Regions from separate parts of the Streptomyces sp. NPDC091972 genome, predicted to be linked through region 2. Evidence: riboswitches for the same ligand, from Rfam matches in the RefSeq annotation. Region 2 holds a riboswitch; each other region holds the start of a gene.
What was found. A riboswitch is a leader RNA that binds a small molecule or an ion and turns the genes downstream of it on or off. The one in region 2 is predicted to bind S-adenosylmethionine.

Region 1 (6,293 bases), on a different contig from region 2:
GGCACCAAGCTCCGCCACACCATGTGGCGCAAGGGCCTCCAGCTCGTCAACATGAACACCAACGAGCCGCTGCGCCCCTCCGACGTCCAGGTCGGCTCGCTGACCTTCGCCAAGCCCGAGGGCCTGGAGGAGCACGACGAGGAGTTCCAGACCGAGATCGCCAAGGCCGCCCTGATGATCGTCCGCATCCAGCCGGACAACATCAAGGACAAGCGCGAGCTCGAGTGGTCGCACGAAGGCATCGTCGCGTACTCGAAGATCTGCACCCACGTCGGTTGCCCGATCTCCCTGTACGAGCAGCAGACGCACCACGTGCTCTGCCCCTGCCACCAGTCCACCTTCGACCTCTCCGACGGTGCCCGGGTGATCTTCGGCCCCGCCGGCCACGCCCTGCCGCAGCTGCGCATCGGCGTGAACGACCAGGGCTACCTCGAAGCGCTCGGCGACTTCGAGGAGCCCGTCGGTCCTGCATTCTGGGAGCGCGGATGAGCACTACAGAGACCTCCGAGTCCCGCGCACGCGGGAAGGCACCGGCCGGCGAGCGCGTCGCCGACTGGGCCGACGGCCGGCTCGGGATCTACTCCCTGGCCAAGGCCAACATGCGCAAGATCTTCCCCGACCACTGGTCGTTCATGTTGGGCGAAGTGTGCATGTACAGCTTCATCATCATCATCCTCACGGGTGTGTACCTGACGCTGTTCTTCCACCCGTCGATGAACGAGGTGGAGTACCACGGCAGCTACGTCCCGCTGCAGGGCCAGCTGATGTCCGAGGCGTTCAACTCGACCATGCACATCTCCTTCGATGTGCGCGGTGGTCTGCTGATCCGGCAGATCCACCACTGGGCGGCGCTGATCTTCCTCGCCGGCATGTTCGTGCACATGATGCGCGTGTTCTTCACGGGCGCGTTCCGCAAGCCGCGTGAGGTCAACTGGCTGTTCGGCTTCCTGCTGTTCGTCCTCGGCATGTTCACCGGCTTCACCGGTTACTCGCTCCCGGACGACCTGCTCTCCGGCACCGGTGTCCGCTTCATGGAGGGCGCGATCCTGTCCGTGCCGATCGTCGGCACGTACCTGTCGTTCTTCCTGTTCGGCGGGGAGTTCCCGGGCGGCGACTTCGTGGCCCGCTTCTACTCGATCCACGTCCTGCTGCTGCCGGGCATCATGCTCGGCCTGATGGTGGCGCACCTGATCCTGGTCTTCTACCACAAGCACACGCAGTTCGCGGGCCCCGGCAAGACCAACAACAACGTCGTCGGCATGCCGCTGCTGCCGGTCTACATGGCCAAGGCCGGAGGCTTCTTCTTCCTGGTCTTCGGTGTCATCGCGGTCATCGCGGCGATCGCCTCCATCAACCCGATCTGGGCGATGGGCCCCTACCGTCCCGACCAGGTGTCCACGGGCGCCCAGCCGGACTGGTACATGGGCTTCTCCGAGGGCCTGATCCGTGTCATGCCGGGCTGGGAGATCAACTTCTGGGGTCACACGCTCGTCCTGGGCGTGTTCATCCCGCTGGTCATCTTCCCGCTGGTGCTGGTCGCGATCGCGGTGTACCCGTTCATCGAGTCCTGGGTCACCGGCGACAAGCGCGAGCACCACATCCTGGACCGGCCGCGCAACGCCCCGACCCGGACCGCGTTCGGTGTGGCATGGATGACCTGGTACTTCGTGCTGCTGATCGGTGGTGGAAACGACCTCTTCGCCACGCACTTCCACCTGTCGATCAACGCCATCACCTGGTTCGTGCGGATCGCGTTCTTCGTCGCCCCGGTCATCGCGTTCGTCGTCACCAAGCGGATCTGCCTCGGCCTCCAGCGCCGCGACCGGGAGAAGGTGCTGCACGGCCGCGAGTCCGGCATCATCAAGCGCCTGCCGCACGGTGAGTTCATCGAGGTGCACGAGCCGCTCAGCCAGGAGCAGCTCCACACGCTCACGGCGCACGAGCAGTACAAGCCCGCCGAGATCGGCCCCACGGTCGACGAGAACGGCGTCGAGCGGAAGGTCAAGGGCACCGAGAAGCTGCGCGCCAAGCTGAGCGAGGCGTACTACGGCGAGGAGTCCCAGATCCCCAAGCCGACCGTCGAGGAGTACAAGGAGATCACGAGCGGCCACGGCCACCACTGATCACTGCTTGTCGCTGCGCTCGCCACGCGCGGTAGAAGGGCCCGTCCGACACACTGGACGGGCCCTTTGCCGTGCGGTGGGTTCGGCTTCGGGTGCGGGTTCGGCGGGGGCGGGGGCTCCGTCCGAACACCGGACGGGGCCCTGTGCCGTGCTGCGGGCTGGATAGGGTGTGGAGACGGTTTTCTACGACATCTGGAGCGGCCCCATGAGCGCTGTGACCCCCGCTGGAGGCGACACCGCGGCGGGCCGTTCCTGGCCCGAGGTGCTGAACGCCCTGCTGTACGGCCGGGACCAGAGCGCCGACGCGACGGCGTGGGCGATGGACCGGATCATGCGGGGCGAGGCCACCGACGCGCAGATCGCCGCTTTCGTGGTCGCGCTCAGGGCCAAGGGCGAGACGGTCGAGGAGATCAACGGTCTCGTGCGGGCGATGTACGCGCACGCCAACGTGATCGAGGTCCCCGGGCGGACGGTGGACATCGTCGGCACCGGCGGCGACGGCGCCAAGACCGTCAACATCTCCACCATGTCGGCGATCGTCGTCGCCGGCACCGGCGCCACGGTCGTCAAGCACGGCAACCGGGCCGCCTCCTCCGCGTCCGGCGCCTCGGACGTCCTGGAGAAGCTCGGCGTCAACCTGGAGCTGACCCCGCGGCGGGTGGCCGAGGTGGCCGAGGAGGCAGGGATCACCTTCTGCTTCGCGATCAAGTTCCACCCGGCGCTGCGCCACGCGGGCGCCGCCCGCGGTCAGCTGGGCATCCGCACGGTGTTCAACATCCTCGGTCCGCTGACCAACCCCGCCCGGGTACGGGCCCAGGCGGTCGGGGTCGCGGACCCGCGCATGGCGCCGGTCGTCGCGGGCGTCTTCGCGGAGCGCGGCCACTCCTCGCTCGTCTTCCGCGGCGACGACGGCCTCGACGAGCTGACCACCACGTCGACCTCCCGGGTCTGGGTCGTCCGCGACGGCAAGGTCACCGAGGAGAGCTTCGACCCCCGGGACGTCGGCATCGACCTGGTGCCGGTGGAGGCCCTGCGGGGCGGCGACCCGGCGTACAACGCGGAGGTCGCCCGCCACCTGCTGGACGGCGAGAAGGGCCCGGTCCGGGACGCCGTGCTCCTGAACTCGGCGGCCGCGCTGGTGGCCCTGGACCCGGGGACGGGGACGCTGGCCGAGCAGCTGCGGGCCGGGATGGACAAGGCCGCGGAGGCGATCGACTCGGGCGCGGCGAAGCGGACGCTGGAGCGCTGGGTGGCCGCGAGCAACGCCTGACGGCCACCGAGGTGTCGTCCCGCGATCCGGACACGGGTTGCGGGACGACGATCACCTCACGTACGTTCCGGTACCAGGTCATGAGTGACAGTCATGAGGCCCCGGCCGACTGTCCGGCAACCCTCCGTCCGTGGCGGGGTGCCCCGGGTGAAGACCAGGCCGTAGGCAGCGAGGTCTACGGCAAGCGCGGGCCCCTCTCGACACCAGGGGTCCTGGTCGATCGAGGGAGTCTTCCGTGAGCAAGCGAATGCGATAGGGCCGCCGAGCCCCGCCTCCGCGCACCCATCTCACCTTTACTTTCACGGGAGTTCCCCATGTCCGTCTCCACCGCTGCCGCCGCCCGCACCATTTGTGCCCCGCTGCCCGTTCTGGGGCGTGATGTCACCGTCCCGCTCGTCACCGGCGGCGAGGTCACCTACGCGGCGCTCGACTACGCGGCCAGCGCACCGGCCCTCCAGCGGGTCTGGGACGACGTGGCGGCGTACGCGCCCTACTACGGCAGCGTGCACCGCGGGGCCGGGTACCTCTCCCAGCTCTCGACCGACCTGTTCGAGAACGCCCGCAGGACCGTCGCCGAGTTCCTCGACTGCCGCGAGGACGACGAGCTGATCTTCACCCGGTCGACCACCGACTCGCTCAACCTCCTCGCCGCCGCCCTCCCCGCCGACTGCCAGGTGTTCGTCTTCGAGACCGAGCACCACGCGAGCCTGCTGCCCTGGAAGGACGCCCGGGTCAGCTACCTCGACGCCCCGCGCACCCCGCGGCAGGCCGTCGAGACCCTGGAGAAGGCCCTCGCCGACCGCGACCCCCACGGCCCCGCCCTGGTGTGCGTCACCGGCGCCTCCAACGTCACCGGCGAGCTGTGGCCGGTCCGCGAGCTGGCCGCCGCCGCCCACGCGCACGGTGCCCGGATCGTCCTGGACGCCGCCCAGCTCGCCCCGCACCACCCGGTGAGCGTCCGCGACCTGGACGTCGACTGGGTCGCCTTCTCCGGCCACAAGCTCTACGCGCCCTTCGGCTCCGGCGTCCTGGCCGGCCGCGCCGACTGGCTGCGCGCGGCCGACCCCTACCTCGCGGGCGGCGGCGCCAGCCGCAAGGTCACCCGGCGCGAGGACGGGGGAGTGGACGTGGAGTGGCACGAGAGCGCCGCCCGGCACGAGGCGGGCTCCCCGAACGTCATCGGCGCCTACTCGATCGCCTCGGCCTGCAAGGCGCTGACGGAGGCCGGTTTCGACAGCCTGGTGGCCCGCGAGCGGTATCTGATCGAGAAGGTGAGGGCCGGCCTCGCCGACGTCCCCGAGGTCCGCGTCCTGTCCCTCTTCGGCGACGACGCCCCCCGCGTCGGCGTGCTCTCCTTCGTCGTCGAGGGCTGGAACAGCTCCCACTTCGCCGCCGCCCTCTCCGCCGAGTACGGCATCGGCGTCCGCGACGGCCTCTTCTGCGCCCACCCCCTCGTGCGCACCCTCCTCGGCAGCGACCCGCAGTCCCAGGGCGAGTGCGGCGCCCCCGAGGCCGCGCCCGGCGAGAAGTCGCTCAACGCGATCCGGGTGAGCTTCGGCGCCGGCACCCCGGACGAGCACGTCGAACGGTTCGTGAAGGCGGTGAGGGAACTGGTCGCGGACGGCGCGAAGTGGACGTACCGCACCGAGGACGGCCGCTGCGTCCCGGCCGTCTGAGGGAGCGACGGCCGGCTCGCGTATACGCTCCCCCCAGCAGCCGTACGGAAAGCAGGGGGAGCACGGGGTGCAGGAGCTGCGCGAGCGGGACCCGCGGACCATCGGGCCCTACCAGGTCCTGGGCAGACTCGGCTCCGGCGGCATGGGCGAGGTGTACCTCGCCGAGGCGCGTGGCGGGCTGCGGCTGGCCGTGAAGGTCGTACGGGCCGAGCACGCCGAGGACCGCACCTTCCGGGCCCGGTTCCGGCACGAGGTGCGGGCCGCGCAGACCGTCGGCGGGACCGGCACGTACACCGCGCGGGTCGTGGACGCGGACACCGAGGCCGCGCGGCCGTGGATGGCGACCGAGTTCGTCGCGGGGCCGAACCTGCGGGACGCGGTGCTCGACCGGGGACCGCTGCCCGCGGACGCGGTACGGCTGCTGGCGGCCGCGCTCGCCGAGGCGCTCGCCGCGATCCACGCCAAGGGGCTGGTGCACCGGGACCTCAAGCCCTCCAACATCCTGCTCGCGCCGGACGGCCCCCGGGTCATCGACTTCGGGATCGTCCGGGCCCTGGAGGGCACCGCCCTGACCCGGACCGGCGTGGTCGTCGGATCGGTCGGCTACCTCTCGCCGGAGCAGATCCGCAACGGCGCCCAGGTGGTGCCGGCCAGTGACGTCTTCTCCCTGGGCGCGGTCCTCGCCTACGCCTCCGGCGGGAAGGAGCCCTTCGGCGAGGGGCAGGATTCGGTCGTTCTGCTGCGGATCCTGACCGGGGACGTCGACCTGTCCGCCGTACCGCGGGAACACCTGCCGCTGGTGGAGTCGTGTCTGCGGGACGACCCCGGCGCGCGGCCGACCCCCGCGGAGCTGGTCGCGGCCGCGGGACACACCGCCGCCTTGCTGCGCGAGGGGCTGCGGCCCGGCTGGTACGCGCCCGGATCCGTGCGGGAGCCCGAGGCCGCCCGGAGCGGCGCGCACTGGGTGCCCGGGCACGACTCGGGGGAGCGGGGCAGCCGGGTGGAGTACGTGGCGCCGGTGACCGTCACGGACGTCCCCGCGGTCGCCCCTGTGACCCCCGCCCCCGCCCCGCCGTCCCGGCGCCGGCTGCTGCGGGCCGTGGCGGGAGGCGTCGGGGTCGTGGCCGCCGGGGGCGCGGGCGGATGGCTGTGGCTGCGGGACTCGGCGGACCGAGAGGCGACGACCGGGGCCGGGTCCCCGACGGGCACGCCCGCGACGGGCTG
Region 2 (6,293 bases):
GCCTGCCGCACCCGCAGCACCTCGGAGCGCGCCACCCGCGCGAACGCGGCGACGCTGGCGATGCCGACCGCGACCGCCACCTTCACCGTGCCGTAGCCCAGCGCGGTGACCAGGGCCAGGGACATGAACAGCGCGGGGATGGACAGCAGCACGTCGACGAAGCGCATCAGCACGTCGTCCACCCACCGGCCCACGAACCCCGCGACCACCCCCAGCAGCCCGCCGACCACGAACGCCACCAGCACCGCGATCAGCGTTGCCTTCAGGGACAGTTGGGCACCGTGGACGACCCGCGAGAACACATCGCGGCCCAACTCGTCGGTGCCGAACCAGTGACTGCCGCTCGGAGCACGGAAGTTCTGCGACGGCACGCCCTTCAGTGGGTCCTGCGAGGTGAACAGGTCCGGCCGGAACGAGGCCAGCACCACCAGCACGAGGACGGTCACGGACAGGAGCAGTCCCGGGCGGCGTACCACGAAGCGCAGCAGCCGTCGTACGTCCACGCGGCGCCCGGGATCAGGCTTCGGCCCCGCCTCGACCGGGCGGGCCGGTCCCAGCGCCGCTTCGGAGGGGTCATCGACAAGGCTCTGGCTCATGTGAGTGCCGCCCTTCTGCCCGAGGCCACCACGATCCGCGGGTCCAGAAGCGGATAGACCAGGTCGATGACCAGGTTCGTCGTCACGAAGATCAGCGCCCCGAACACCACTACCCCTTGGACCAGTGGGATGTCCTGGGCGGTGACCGCCGCCGCGGTCACCCGGCCGAGGCCGTCGCGGGAGAACACCGTCTCGACGACGACCGAACCGGCGATCAGCTGCCCCACCAGCAGGCCGACGACCGTCAGGGCAGGCAGGGACGCGTTGCGCAGCGCATGCCGCAGATGGACCCGCCACCGTCCGGCGCCCTTGGCCCGCGCGGTCTCCACGTACGCCTGGTCGAGGGCGGTGAGCAGGCTCTTGGCGAGGACCTGCGCGATCTGCGCGCCCGTCGGGACCGCCAGCGTCAGCGCCGGCAATACCAGCCCCTTGAATCCGTCGTTGCCGAACGCCGGGAACCAGCGCAGCCGGAACGAGAACACCTCGACCAGCAGCAGCCCCACCCAGAACGTCGGGACGGACACCCCGAGCGGCGGCAGCGACAGCAGCAGCTGCCGCAGCGAGCGCTGGGCGGTGTATGTCGCCAGCACCGCCAGGCCGCCGCCGAGGAGCACCGCGAGCAACAGGGCCGCGCCGGTCAGCTGAAGCGTCTGCGGCAGCGCGTCGGCCAGCGTCGAGGTCACCGGCCGACCGGTGGACACCGAGTCGCCGAAATCCCCGCGCACTGCCCGGCCGAGGTACTCGGCGTACTGCACCAGCACCGGCTTGTCGAAGCCGTACTCGTGCCGCAGGGCGGCGAGTTGCTCGGGGTCGACCTGCCCCGAGTCCATACCAGCGCCGGCCATCGCCGTGACCGGGTCGCCCGGCAGATAGTCCAGCACCAGGAACGAGACCGTGTAGGCCGCCCACAGCACCCCGACCGCCTGGGCCAGCCGCTTGAACACATAGCGGCGCATGCGCTAGCCGATCCAGGTGTCGTGCAGCTGGAGCCGGCTGGAGGCGTCGAAGTCGAGGTCGTGCACCTTCTTCGCCACGCCCAGCTGGGTCTGGAGCTCGACCACCGGCACGTAGTAGGCGTTCTGCACGATCAACTGCTGTGCCCGGGAGACCAGTTGCCTGCGCTTGGCGGTGTCGACGGTCGCGGCCTGCTCGGACAGCGCGGTGTCGAGCGAACTGGCCGGCAAGCGGTAGAAGTTGGCCAGCTCGGTGGAGAAGGAGCTGCGCAGGATGTCGGGGTCGGCGCGGGTCACGTTGCCCCACACCGCGTCGTAGTCACCCGACTGGAGGGTCGGGGCGAACTGCGTGACCTGGAGCTGCTTGAGGGTCACGTCGACACCGGCGGCCTTGAGCTGCTGCTGGATCAGCTCCAGCGCGGGCTGGTTGGTGGCCGCGTTGGGGAACCACTTGATGGTCAGGCTGAGTTTCTTGCCGTCCTTGGCGCGGATGCCGTCGCTGCCGGTCTTCCAGCCGGCCCCGTCCAGCAGGGACTTGGCCCTGGCCGCGTCGAAGGTCAGGCCGGAGGCGAGGTCGGTGTAGTCGGGTGTGGTGTGCGCAAGAACGCTGGTGGCCGGTTGCGTGCCGGTCGGGAAGACGGTGTCAGCGATCTGCTGCCGGTCGATGGCGTACAGGATCGCCTGGCGCACCTCGGCGTCCTTGAGCAGCGGCCGTGCGTTGTTGAGGCCGAGACCGAACACGACGCCGGGGTTGGCCCGCCGCTGGAGGGTGACCTGGCCGCCCTTGAGGGCCGCCTCGTTGGCCTTGCCGACGCTGGAGACGGCGTCGACCTGGCCGGACTGCAGGCCGCCGGCCCGCACACCCGCCTCCGGCACGACCTTGAACACCAGCTTGTCCAGGTACGCCTCGCCCTTCTTGCTCCACCGCGAGGAACCCCACGCGTATCCCGCGCGCTTGGCCAGGGTGATCGACTGGTTCTGCACGTACTGCTTCAGTACGAAGGGCCCGGACCCGATCACCCCGTCGCTGCACTTCTGCTGCGGGGTCCTCTGCACGCTCGCCGACGACTCGATCCCCAGCGAGTGCGTCGAAGTGGCCTGCAAAAACTGGGCGTTGGGCTGGCCGAAGGTCACCTTCACGGTGAGCGGGTCGACCACCGTGGTGCTCTTGACGCCGCTCAGATAGCCCTCGGCGAGCGTCCCCAGGGCGCCGAGCTTCGGCACCGCGTCGAAGTTGTCCTTGACCACCTGAGCGGTCAGCTTCGAGCCGTCGCTGAAGGTAACGCCCGAGCGCAGACGGAAGGTGAACGTCGTGGCGTCGGGACTGACGTCCCAGCTCCTCGCCAGCCACGGCACGATCTTGCCGGTCTTGGGGTCCTGGTCCGTCAGGGAGTCCACGGTCTGGCGCACCGCGTAGATGGTCTCGTTGCTGGCGACCTGCTGTGGATCCACGCAGCCGGCGTCCGAACCCACCGCGAAGGTCAGGGTGCCACCGGGCTTGGGCTGCCCGGAGCCGCTGCCGGAATCGCCGCCGCCGGAGCCGCAGGCGGCCAGCAGCACACTGGTGGTCACCAGGACGGTCAGTGCCGCCCACCGGGAGGTTCTGGCATGGGAAAGTGCAGTCACGGAGGGTTTCTCCTACTCGTGTCACCAGGCACGGACGCCGTACGAGGCATGGCCGTGCGTGGGCGTGCGGTCCCGGCCGGCGCGACGCCGGTGCCGGGGAGCGCTGTGCAGACGGGGGTCACGGGAAAAGGGAGGATCAAAGACAGGCGGAGATCAGGCGCAGACGGGTGCGGCGACGACAGATGTCGTACTGCGGCCTGCGGCGGGAAGTCCCGTCAGGCCTGACAGAGACAGCTGGTCGAGCGCTTGAGGTCGATGTGGCGCCGACGCGAGAGCCGGGAGAACACGGTGGCGCCGGCGAAACGGGCGCTGAGGTCACCACCGTGCCGCATATCGGTCCTCCACATGATTCGGCCCCGGTCACGGGGCCACGCGCTTGCGGAGATCGTCGGTGATCCCGCCGGGCTTTCACCTGGAGCACCCCACCGCGTGGGAGGGTTGCCGGTCAGCGAGCCAGGGCTTGACGCTGACACTCAATGCCGTTCGTGATCGTACGGAGTGGTCTTGTCGTACGTCAATGGCGTCAAGGGACGCCTCGTCAGGGCAGTCGGGGCGCGAGTGCGTCCGGCTCAGGAGCCGCCGCGCTCGCGGGGGATCTTCTGGCCGGCCTCGATCGCCACGGGCAGCCGGTTCTCGGCCGGGGGCAGCGGGCAGGTGGCCAGGTCCGTGTAGGCGCACGGCAGGTTCGTGGCGCGGTTGAAGTCCAGGACGACCGTGCCGTCGGCGGCGGGCGCTTCGAGGGACAGGGACCGGTTGGCGGCGTAGGTGGTGACCCCGGAGGTTGCGTCGGTGAACAGCACCATCAGCCGTCCCGCACCAGGGCCGGGAAATGCGGTCAGCGACAGCGGGCGCCCGTCGAGCTCGAACTCGACCCTGCCCGGAGCGTCGTACACATGCTCAAGGCCCTCGACCGCGGCGCCCACGGTGGTCGGCCGCGGGGTGTCGAAGGGGATGTACCGGCCAGTCACGACCCAGCGCGGGTCGGGGGCGTAGGCGGGCGTGCCGGTGAAAGCCGTGCGCAGCGGCGCGTCCGGGTGGCGGGGGCGCACGATGTCCTGGCCGCCGCGCTTGGCGACCTCGATGACGGCGTCTCCCCAGACGGCGTCGACGCCGCCGCGCTCGGGAAGCACGCCGAAGCGGTGCTCGCCGCGCACCGGCGTCCCGTCCACGACCAGCTCCTCGCCCTCGTCGAGGTTCACGACGACGCCTTCGGGGCCGGTGTGCCACGAGCCGGGTGCGTCCGGGAAGCGCTGGGGCCGGTCGTCGAGCCAGTGCAGGCCAGTGATCGCCAGGAAGCCGTGCGGGGCGGCGAGCCGGGCCTCCTGGGCGCTGTACCACTCCTGCCAGGTCTCGGTGAAAGCGTGGAGGTCCGTAGTGGTGGCCTCGGTGGTCATGGGGAATCTCCTTTGTGCCGGGGTGCCCTCGGGCAGGGGATCAAGGGGTTGTCGGGCCGACGGGTGTACTCAACCGGCCAGTTCACCGAGGAGCCGCCAGGTCCGTCGACGATCGGCTCCTCCCGCGATTTCAGTGACCGAGAACACGACCTCGGTGGCGCCGGCGTCGCGGTAACGCCGCACCTCGGCCTCGACGGTCTTCTCGTCGCCGATCACGGCCAGATCGGCGGCCCGTCGGCCGCCGGAGAGTTGGATGACCCGTGCGTAGGACGGGATCTGTTCGTAGAACGCGAGGTTCTCGGTCACCTTTTCCCGCACCTCGTCGACGTCGTCGGTGACCACGCCGGGCACCAGGGCCACGATCCTGGGCGTGGGGCGCCCGGCGGCCTCGGCCGCGGCGGTCAGGGCGGGCACGATGTGGTCCGCCAGGGCGCGCGGTCCCGCCAGATAGGGCAGGATCCCGTCGGCCAGCTCACCGCTTGCCCGCAGAGCCTGCGGCCCCATCGCCGCAACCAGCAGGGGCACACCGCTCTCGGCACCCGGAACCCGCGCCGGGATCGGTGTGGTGGCGATGAGCAGCTCCCCGTGGAAGTCGGCCGTGCCGGTCTCGGTCAACTGTCGTAGCACGGTGAGGAATTCACGCAGCCGGGCGATGGGGCGTTCGAAAGGCAGGCCGAAGCCCGTCTCCGTCAACAGTTTCGTGCCCAGAGCCAGACCGAGGTGATAGCGGCCGTGAGTCGCGGCCTGGGCCGTCTGTGCCTGGCTGGAGACCAGCAGCGGGTGCCGGCCGAAGACGGGGATCGCGGAGGTGCCGACCTGCAGTCCGGGGACCGCCCGTCCGACGATCGCCGCGAGCTGGGGTGAGTCCGCGCCGAAGGTCTGCCCGAACCAGGCCGACGTGAGACCGAACTCAGCGGCCTCTTGGGCCAGTTGCACGGTGGCGTCGACCTGGTTCGACGCGTCGGACGCGTTGAGCGCTACTCCAACAGTCATGTCAGTTCAGAACGGGCGTCGGCCGGACCCGCATTCCGGTCCGCGTGTGACAGCTTCTTGTCAGTCATGTGTACAAGGGCCGGCTCCGGGGGCTCAGCCCGCCTGTCGTCGGTCCGGTGCGGACCGGTGGGTGAGGGGTGCGCGCAGGCCGAGGTTCTCGCGCAGGGTGCTGCCGGTGTATGCGGTGCGGTAGATGCCGCGTTCCTGCAGTTCTGGGACGAGCAGGTCGACGATGTCGTCGAGGCCGTCGGGGATGAGGTACGGCGTGACGTTGAAACCGTCGATCGCGCCGTGCCGGACGAAGCGGGCGAACTTGTCTGCCAGACCGGACGGAGTGCCGACGTGCCCGCGCTGCGGCCCGAGTGCGATGACGGTCTCACGCAGCGACCAGCCGTGTGCCTCCGCCTTCGCCCGCCATTCGGCCACGACGGCACGCGGGTCGGCGATGCGCCGGGCACCGAAGGAGCCGTCGTTCTCCGTGACGACGGGGTCCTCCTTGGGCAGGGGCCCGTCGGCGTCGCGGTCGGACAGGTCGATGCCCCACAGCAGCCCTGCGATCCCCAAGGCCGTGGCCGGGGTGACCTGTTGCAGCCGGATCCAGCGCTTCTTCTCCCGGGCCTCCTCTTCGGTGGCGCCGATGATGATCTCGGTGCCGGGCAGGATCCGCAGATCGTCGTCGGGCCGCCCGACCGCGCGCAGCCGGCGCCGGATGTCGTCGGCGAAGGCCAGTG
Region 3 (6,293 bases), on a different contig from region 2:
GGATGCGGGGCGGGGGCGGTGACCTGGCCCGTCGCCGCCTCCCAGCGCTCCGCCCCGTAGTGGCCGAGCACGGTCAGGTGATCCAGGCCCGGGACCCCGGCGAAACCGCCGTTGCGCACCGCGACCGCGGCCGGGCGCCCGGTGATCACCGCCACGGACGCCACCTTCGGTGCCAGGGCCGCGAGCGCCGGCACCGCCTCGGGGTGCGCGACCGCCTTCTCCGGGTCCGCCACGATCGGCGCCAGCGTCCCGTCGAAGTCGAGCCCGATCACGGCCCGCCGCGGTTCGGCGAGGATCGCCCGCAGACCCTCCTCGCCGGCCGTCGTGAGAGGCGTGGGAAGGTTCATGCTCAGCCGTCCAGCGCGCGGAGCGCGTTCAGCTGGTCCAGGAACCACTGGGCCGGCGGGAGCGCCGTCGCCGCCGCGGCCAGCCGCTTCGCGCGCTCGGCCCGCTCGTGGGCCGGCATCGTCAGCGCCTCGTGCAGGGCCGCCGCCGTCTGCTCCACGTCGTACGGGTTCACCACGACCGCGTCGTCGCCCAGCTCCTCGTACGCCCCGGCCTCCCGCGACAGCACCAGCGCGCATCCCTCGTCGGACACCACCGGCACCTCCTTCGCGACCAGGTTCATGCCGTCCCGGATGGGGTTGACCAGCGCCACGTCGGCCAGCCGGTACGCGGCCAGGGAGCGCGCGAAGTCGTCCTTCAGGTTCAGCAGGACCGGGGTCCAGCCAGGTGTGCCGAAGGTGTCGTTGATCTCCTCCGCCACCCGCCGCACCTCGGCCGTGTAGTCCCGGTACACCGCGAGGTCCTGCCGCGACGGATACGCGAACGCCACGTGCACGACCCGCTCCCGCCACTCCGGCCGCGACTCCAGCAGCCGCCGGTAGGCGTGCAGCCCGCGCACGATGTTCTTGGACAGCTCGGTCCGGTCCACCCGCACGATGGTCTTCCGGCCCGCGCCGATCTCCTCGCGCAGGCCGACGATCCGCTCCTCGACGTCGGCCTCGTGGGAGCGGGCGCGCAGGAAGTCCGCGTCCGCGCCCAGCCCGTGCACCCCGATCCGGGTCTCGCCCAGCCCTCCCGCGAACTCCGCGGCGCAGGCCGTGAAGGCGTCCGCCCAGCGGCGGGTGAGGAAGCCGAGCCGGTCGGCGCCCAGCATGCCCCGCAGGACCTGGACCGCGATGTCGTCGGGGAGCATCCGGAAGTACTCCACCGGCGCCCACGGTGTGTGCGAGAAGTGGGCGATGCGCAGGTCGGGGCGGAGCTCGCGGAGCATCCCGGGCACCAGGCACAGGTGGTAGTCCTGCACCAGGACCGCCGCCCCCTCGGCCGCCTCCTCGGCGAGCGCCTCGGCGAAGGCACGGTTGTACGTCTCGTACGAGGCCCACTGGCGCCGGAACTCCGCGTCGAAGGACGGTTCCAGCGGGGTCTGGTAGAGCAGGTGGTGGACGAACCAGAGGACCGAGTTGGCGATGCCGTTGTACGCGTCCGCGTGCACGTCGGCCGGGATCGCGAGCATGCGGACGCCGTCCTCGCCGACCCCCTGCCGTACCGCCTCGCGGTCGCCGTCGGACAGCGCCGAGCACACCCACAGCGCGTCGGCCTCCGGCCCGATCGCCGACAGGCCCGAGACGAGGCCGCCGCCGCCGCGCTTCGCGTTGAGCTCGCCGTTTTCCTGGACCTCGTAGGAGACCGGGCCGCGGTTGGACGCGACCAGTACATGGGCGTTGTGCGATGAAGCCATGCCTCGAAACCTAGCCCGGTGTCCAACCGCTCAAACGTTCCCGTGGTGCATGTCGGCCGCGGGCCGTGGGGGCCGGGTGCGCAGTTCCCCGCGTCCCTGGAGGGGCGCTCCTAGGCGGCCCTTCTCTTCCTGTACTCCGCGATCTCCGTCATCGGCGGCCGCTCCTCCGTGTCCACCGAGTACGTCCGCGGCTCGAAGCCGTCCCGGCCCCGCTCGAACTGGGTGAGGGCGGGCCGGATCAGGTGGCCGCGGGCCAGCCGGAGCTGGGCGGTGCGGTAGATCGCGGCGGCCATCCGGCCCAGGGCCTGCCCGTCCTGGTGGCGGTGCTTGCGCACCCCGATGTCGACCTGGGCCAGCGCGTCCAGGCCCACCAGGTGCAGGGCGTCGACCAGCATGCCCAGCTCGACGCCGTAGCCGACGGGGAACGGCAACTGCTCCAGCAGCGAGCGCCGGGCCGCGTACTCACCGCCCAGCGGCTGCACGAAACCGGCGAGCTGCGGCCAGTGCATGTTCAGCAGCGGGCGCGCCATCAGCTCGGTGACCCGGCCGCCCTGCCCGGCGGCACCGCCCAGGGGACGGTCGTACATGCCCTTGACCAGGTCGACGCCGGGGTCGGTGAGCAGCGGGCCGACGATCCCGGAGACGAAGTCCGAGGAGAACTCCTTCAGGTCGGCGTCTATGAAGCAGACGATGTCCCCGCTCGTGACGAGCAGGGACCGCCACAGGACCTCACCCTTGCCGGGCAGGGCCGGGATGCGCGGGAGGATGTCGTCGCGGTGGACGACCCGCGCGCCGGCGGCGGCGGCGACCTCGGAGGTGCGGTCGGTCGATCCCGAGTCCACGACGACGATCTCGTCGACGAGCGGGACCTGCTGCATGAGGTCATGACGGATGACGGCGACGATGTCACCGACCGTCGCCTCCTCGTTGAGGGCCGGCAGGACGACACTGACCGTCCGGCCCGTGGCCCGCTTCGCCGCCATGATCCGGTGGAGCGGGCGATCGGTCACGGACCAGGAACGGGTCGCCAGCCAGCGCTCGACTTCGTTCAGCACAGTGCGCGGCTCCTCTGCGTGAGATCTGCGTGTGATCCATCTCGCCGTTCGGACGACTATCTCAACTGTCCTGGTCGTCGGTTACAGTCTTGAACAACGCGGGTGACCATCGCATGTCCTGGGTGGCCCGCCGTTCACAACTTCACACCGCTCATCCAGAGGGGCAGAGGGATACGGCCCGATGAAGCCCCGGCAACCCTCCAGTCGGCTCTCGTAGCGATCACCGACGATCGTCTCCGCGAGGCTCCCGGCTCGGGAAGGTGCCAAATCCGTCTCACGGCGAAGTGCGTCGTGAGGAAGATGAGGAGAAAGGGCCTCGCCTCCATGGCTGCGCAGACTGTTGCAAGCACCACGAACTCCGTCGACCTGGGTCCCGCCGCGGCGCTGAGCTGCCGCGAATGCGGCCACCGCGTCCCGCTCGGCCCGGTCTTCGCCTGTGAGGAGTGTTTCGGCCCGCTCGAGATCGCGTACGACTTCTCGGCCTACGAGACCGAGGAGCTCCGCAAGCGGATCGAGTCGGGACCCGCGAACATCTGGCGCTACGCCCCGCTGCTGCCCGTCCCCGCGGACGTGGCGGACAAGCCCAACATCAACCCCGGCTGGACCAAGCTCGTCAAGGCGGACAACCTCGCCCGCGAGCTCGGCGTGACCGGCGGCCTGTACGTCAAGGACGACTCCGGCAACCCGACGCACTCCTTCAAGGACCGCGTCGTCGCGCAGGCCCTGGAGGCGGCCCGCGCCTTCGGCTTCACCACGCTCTCCTGCTCCTCCACCGGCAACCTGGCCGGCGCGGTCGGTGCCGCCGCGGCCCGGGCCGGGTTCCGCTCCTGCGTGTTCATCCCGCACGACCTGGAGCAGGGCAAGGTCGTCATGGCCGCGATCTACGGCGGCGAGCTCGTCGGCATCGAGGGCAACTACGACGACGTGAACCGCTTCTGCTCCGAGCTGATCGGCGACCCGGCCGGCGAGGGCTGGGGCTTCGTCAACGTCAACCTGCGGCCGTACTACGCGGAGGGCTCCAAGACCCTGGCGTACGAGATCTGCGAGCAGCTCGGCTGGCGGCTCCCCGACCAGCTCGTGGTCCCGATCGCCTCCGGCTCGCAGCTCACGAAGATCGACAAGGGCCTTCAGGAGCTCATCAGGCTGGGGCTCGTCGAGGACAGGCCGTACAAGATCTTCGGGGCGCAGGCGGAGGGGTGCAGCCCGGTTTCCGTCGCCTACAAGGCGGGGCACGACGTGGTGCGGCCCCAGAAGCCGGACACCATCGCCAAGTCCCTCGCCATCGGCAACCCTGCGGACGGCCCGTACGTGCTGGACATCGCGCGGCGCACCGGCGGCGCGGTGGAGGACGTCGACGACGAGCAGATCGTGGACGCGATCAAGCTGCTGGCGCGGACCGAGGGCATCTTCGCGGAGACTGCGGGCGGGGTGACCGTGGGGGTGACGAAGAAGCTGATCGAGAGCGGGGTGCTGGATCCCTCGCTGACGACCGTCGTACTGAACACCGGGGACGGTCTGAAGACGCTGGACGCGGTGGCGGGTACGGGTCTGACGGCGACGATCCGGCCCAACCTGGATTCGTTCCGCGAGGCTGGTCTCGCGTAAGAGGTCGTTGTCCGTCTGCGGGCCGGTGGGGGCCGGTCGCGCCCACGCGGCGGCAGCCGCGAATCGACACCGCCCCGCGCCCCTGAAGCCCCAACCCGACCGGAGGTCCTGAACATGAGCGTTTCCGTCCGAATCCCCACCATCCTGCGCACCTACACCGGCGGACAGGCCGAGGTGCAGGCCGAGGGTGGGACCCTCGCCGAGGTCATCGCAGATCTGGAGAAGAACCACACCGGTATCGCCGCGCGCGTTCTCGACGACCAGGGCAAGCTGCGGCGGTTCGTGAACGTGTACGTGAACGACGACGACGTGCGGTTCGAGCAGGGACTGGAGACGGCGACGCCCGACGGGGCCGGCGTCTCCATCATCCCGGCGGTCGCCGGCGGGTGACCGTATGACTGGTCATTACCTTCGGTAACAGAAATTACCGAGTGTTCATCCGATTGCCCCCTCCGCGAGAGAAGCGGAGGGGGCAATTCTCTATGGTTGAGCGCGGTACAGTTGGGGAAGCTGCTGCTTCCTTCATGCCGGGCGCATATGAGTTCCGACTTCGGATGCGACGAGAAGTAGCCAAAGTGTGTGGGTTCTTTGTGTCTTATGCTCCTTTTATGGGGCCCGACTTGCCCCGAATTCGGGTGAATTCTCACTACATTCCGGACCCCTTCCGTCCAGAATTCTCGTCCGATTGACCTGTTGCAGACGGCAGTTGGACAGATACATTCAGCCGCGGTCGACGCGTTCCGGCGCACGCCCCCAACCATGTGGGGGGTGAGGTCTGACCCGGATCCACGAAGTGTGGATCCGTGCAAGGGCCAGTAATAGGGGAGTTAGGCATGGCTCAGGGCACCGTCAAGTGGTTCAACGCGGAGAAGGGGTACGGCTTCATCGCGGTCGACGGTGGTGCGGATGTTTTCGTCCACTACAGCGCGATTCAGATGGACGGCTACCGCACCCTTGAAGAGGGCCAGCGGGTCGAGTTCGAGATCTCGCAGGGTCAGAAGGGGCCGCAGGCGGACATGGTCCGTCTCGCGACTGGCTGAAGCACGCGCCGGGTAACAACAGCGTCGTTCTTCGTTCTTCACCGAAGGGCTCGTACCCCATGGGGAGTCATGGGTACGGGCCCTTCGGCATGTACCTCCGGTGGTTGAACGGGGTCCTGTGCGGGCGCGGGTGGGGTTTCGGGTGCGGGTTCGGTGGGGGCGGGCGTTTCTGCGCAGTTCCCCGCGCCCCTGGATGCCTGCGGCGGCCCCTGATCGTCCGTGGCGCCGGGCCACTGCAACCTGCCCAGGGGCGCGGGGAACTGCGCGCTCAGCTCCCACCGGCCGGTAGCCGCCCGACTGCCGAACCCATCGCCTCCGGGGCGCGCGATCCAGGGTGCCGGGAAGGGCGCGGGCCGGCCCTCACCGGCCCGAGCCCGCGCAGCGAACCCACCCCGGTCTTCGGCAGGCGCTTGCACTCGACCATGCCGAGTGCTAATCATTGGCGTTAGCACTCTGAAGGTGAGAGTGACAAAGATGGACCGGGTCGGTGAGGCCCGCAGGCCATGTGGGGCAAGGATCCACAGGCCGGCGAGCCGTCCGTCGCGGGCGCGGGCGCGGTCCGAAGGAATCACCCCCAGTCCTGGAGGGACCACTTCACATGGCCAAGATCATCGCGTTCGACGAGGAGGCGCGGCGCGGCCTCGAGCGCGGCATGAACCAGCTCGCGGACGCCGTGAAGGTGACGCTCGGCCCCAAGGGCCGCAACGTCGTCCTCGAGAAGAAGTGGGGCGCCCCCACGATCACCAACGATGGTGTCTCCATCGCCAAGGAGATCGAACTCGAGGACCCGTACGAGAAGATCGGCGCCGAGCTGGTCAAGGAAGTCGCCAAGAAGACGGACGACGTCGC

Region 1: another riboswitch for S-adenosylmethionine. It lies ahead of ACIQJT_RS14585 (aminotransferase class V-fold PLP-dependent enzyme); the one in region 2 lies ahead of ACIQJT_RS04350 (putative leader peptide).
Region 3: another riboswitch for S-adenosylmethionine. It lies ahead of thrC (threonine synthase); the one in region 2 lies ahead of ACIQJT_RS04350 (putative leader peptide).

What each region holds. Positions count from the first base shown of each region.
Region 1 covers NZ_JBIVSV010000004.1:442,096-448,388, reverse strand. The annotation lists gene ACIQJT_RS14600 (Rieske 2Fe-2S domain-containing protein) at 1-489, shown strand, start outside; gene ACIQJT_RS14595 (cytochrome bc complex cytochrome b subunit) at 486-2,123, shown strand; gene trpD (anthranilate phosphoribosyltransferase) at 2,329-3,393, shown strand; SAM riboswitch class IV at 3,470-3,586, shown strand; gene ACIQJT_RS14585 (aminotransferase class V-fold PLP-dependent enzyme) at 3,708-5,069, shown strand; gene ACIQJT_RS14580 (PQQ-binding-like beta-propeller repeat protein) at 5,137-6,293, shown strand, end outside.
Region 2 covers NZ_JBIVSV010000001.1:920,868-927,160, forward strand. The annotation lists gene ACIQJT_RS04335 (ABC transporter permease) at 1-596, opposite strand, end outside; gene ACIQJT_RS04340 (ABC transporter permease) at 593-1,552, opposite strand; gene ACIQJT_RS04345 (ABC transporter substrate-binding protein) at 1,556-3,175, opposite strand; gene ACIQJT_RS04350 (putative leader peptide) at 3,391-3,522, opposite strand; SAM riboswitch class IV at 3,543-3,656, opposite strand; gene ACIQJT_RS04355 (DUF1684 domain-containing protein) at 3,745-4,569, opposite strand; gene ACIQJT_RS04360 (LLM class F420-dependent oxidoreductase) at 4,639-5,562, opposite strand; gene ACIQJT_RS04365 (NtaA/DmoA family FMN-dependent monooxygenase) at 5,656-6,293, opposite strand, start outside.
Region 3 covers NZ_JBIVSV010000010.1:215,946-222,238, reverse strand. The annotation lists gene otsB (trehalose-phosphatase) at 1-347, opposite strand, end outside; gene ACIQJT_RS28065 (trehalose-6-phosphate synthase) at 350-1,744, opposite strand; gene ACIQJT_RS28060 (glucosyl-3-phosphoglycerate synthase) at 1,855-2,799, opposite strand; SAM riboswitch class I at 2,948-3,106, shown strand; gene thrC (threonine synthase) at 3,124-4,404, shown strand; gene ACIQJT_RS28050 (MoaD/ThiS family protein) at 4,519-4,794, shown strand; gene ACIQJT_RS28045 (cold-shock protein) at 5,238-5,444, shown strand; gene groL (chaperonin GroEL) at 6,043-6,293, shown strand, end outside.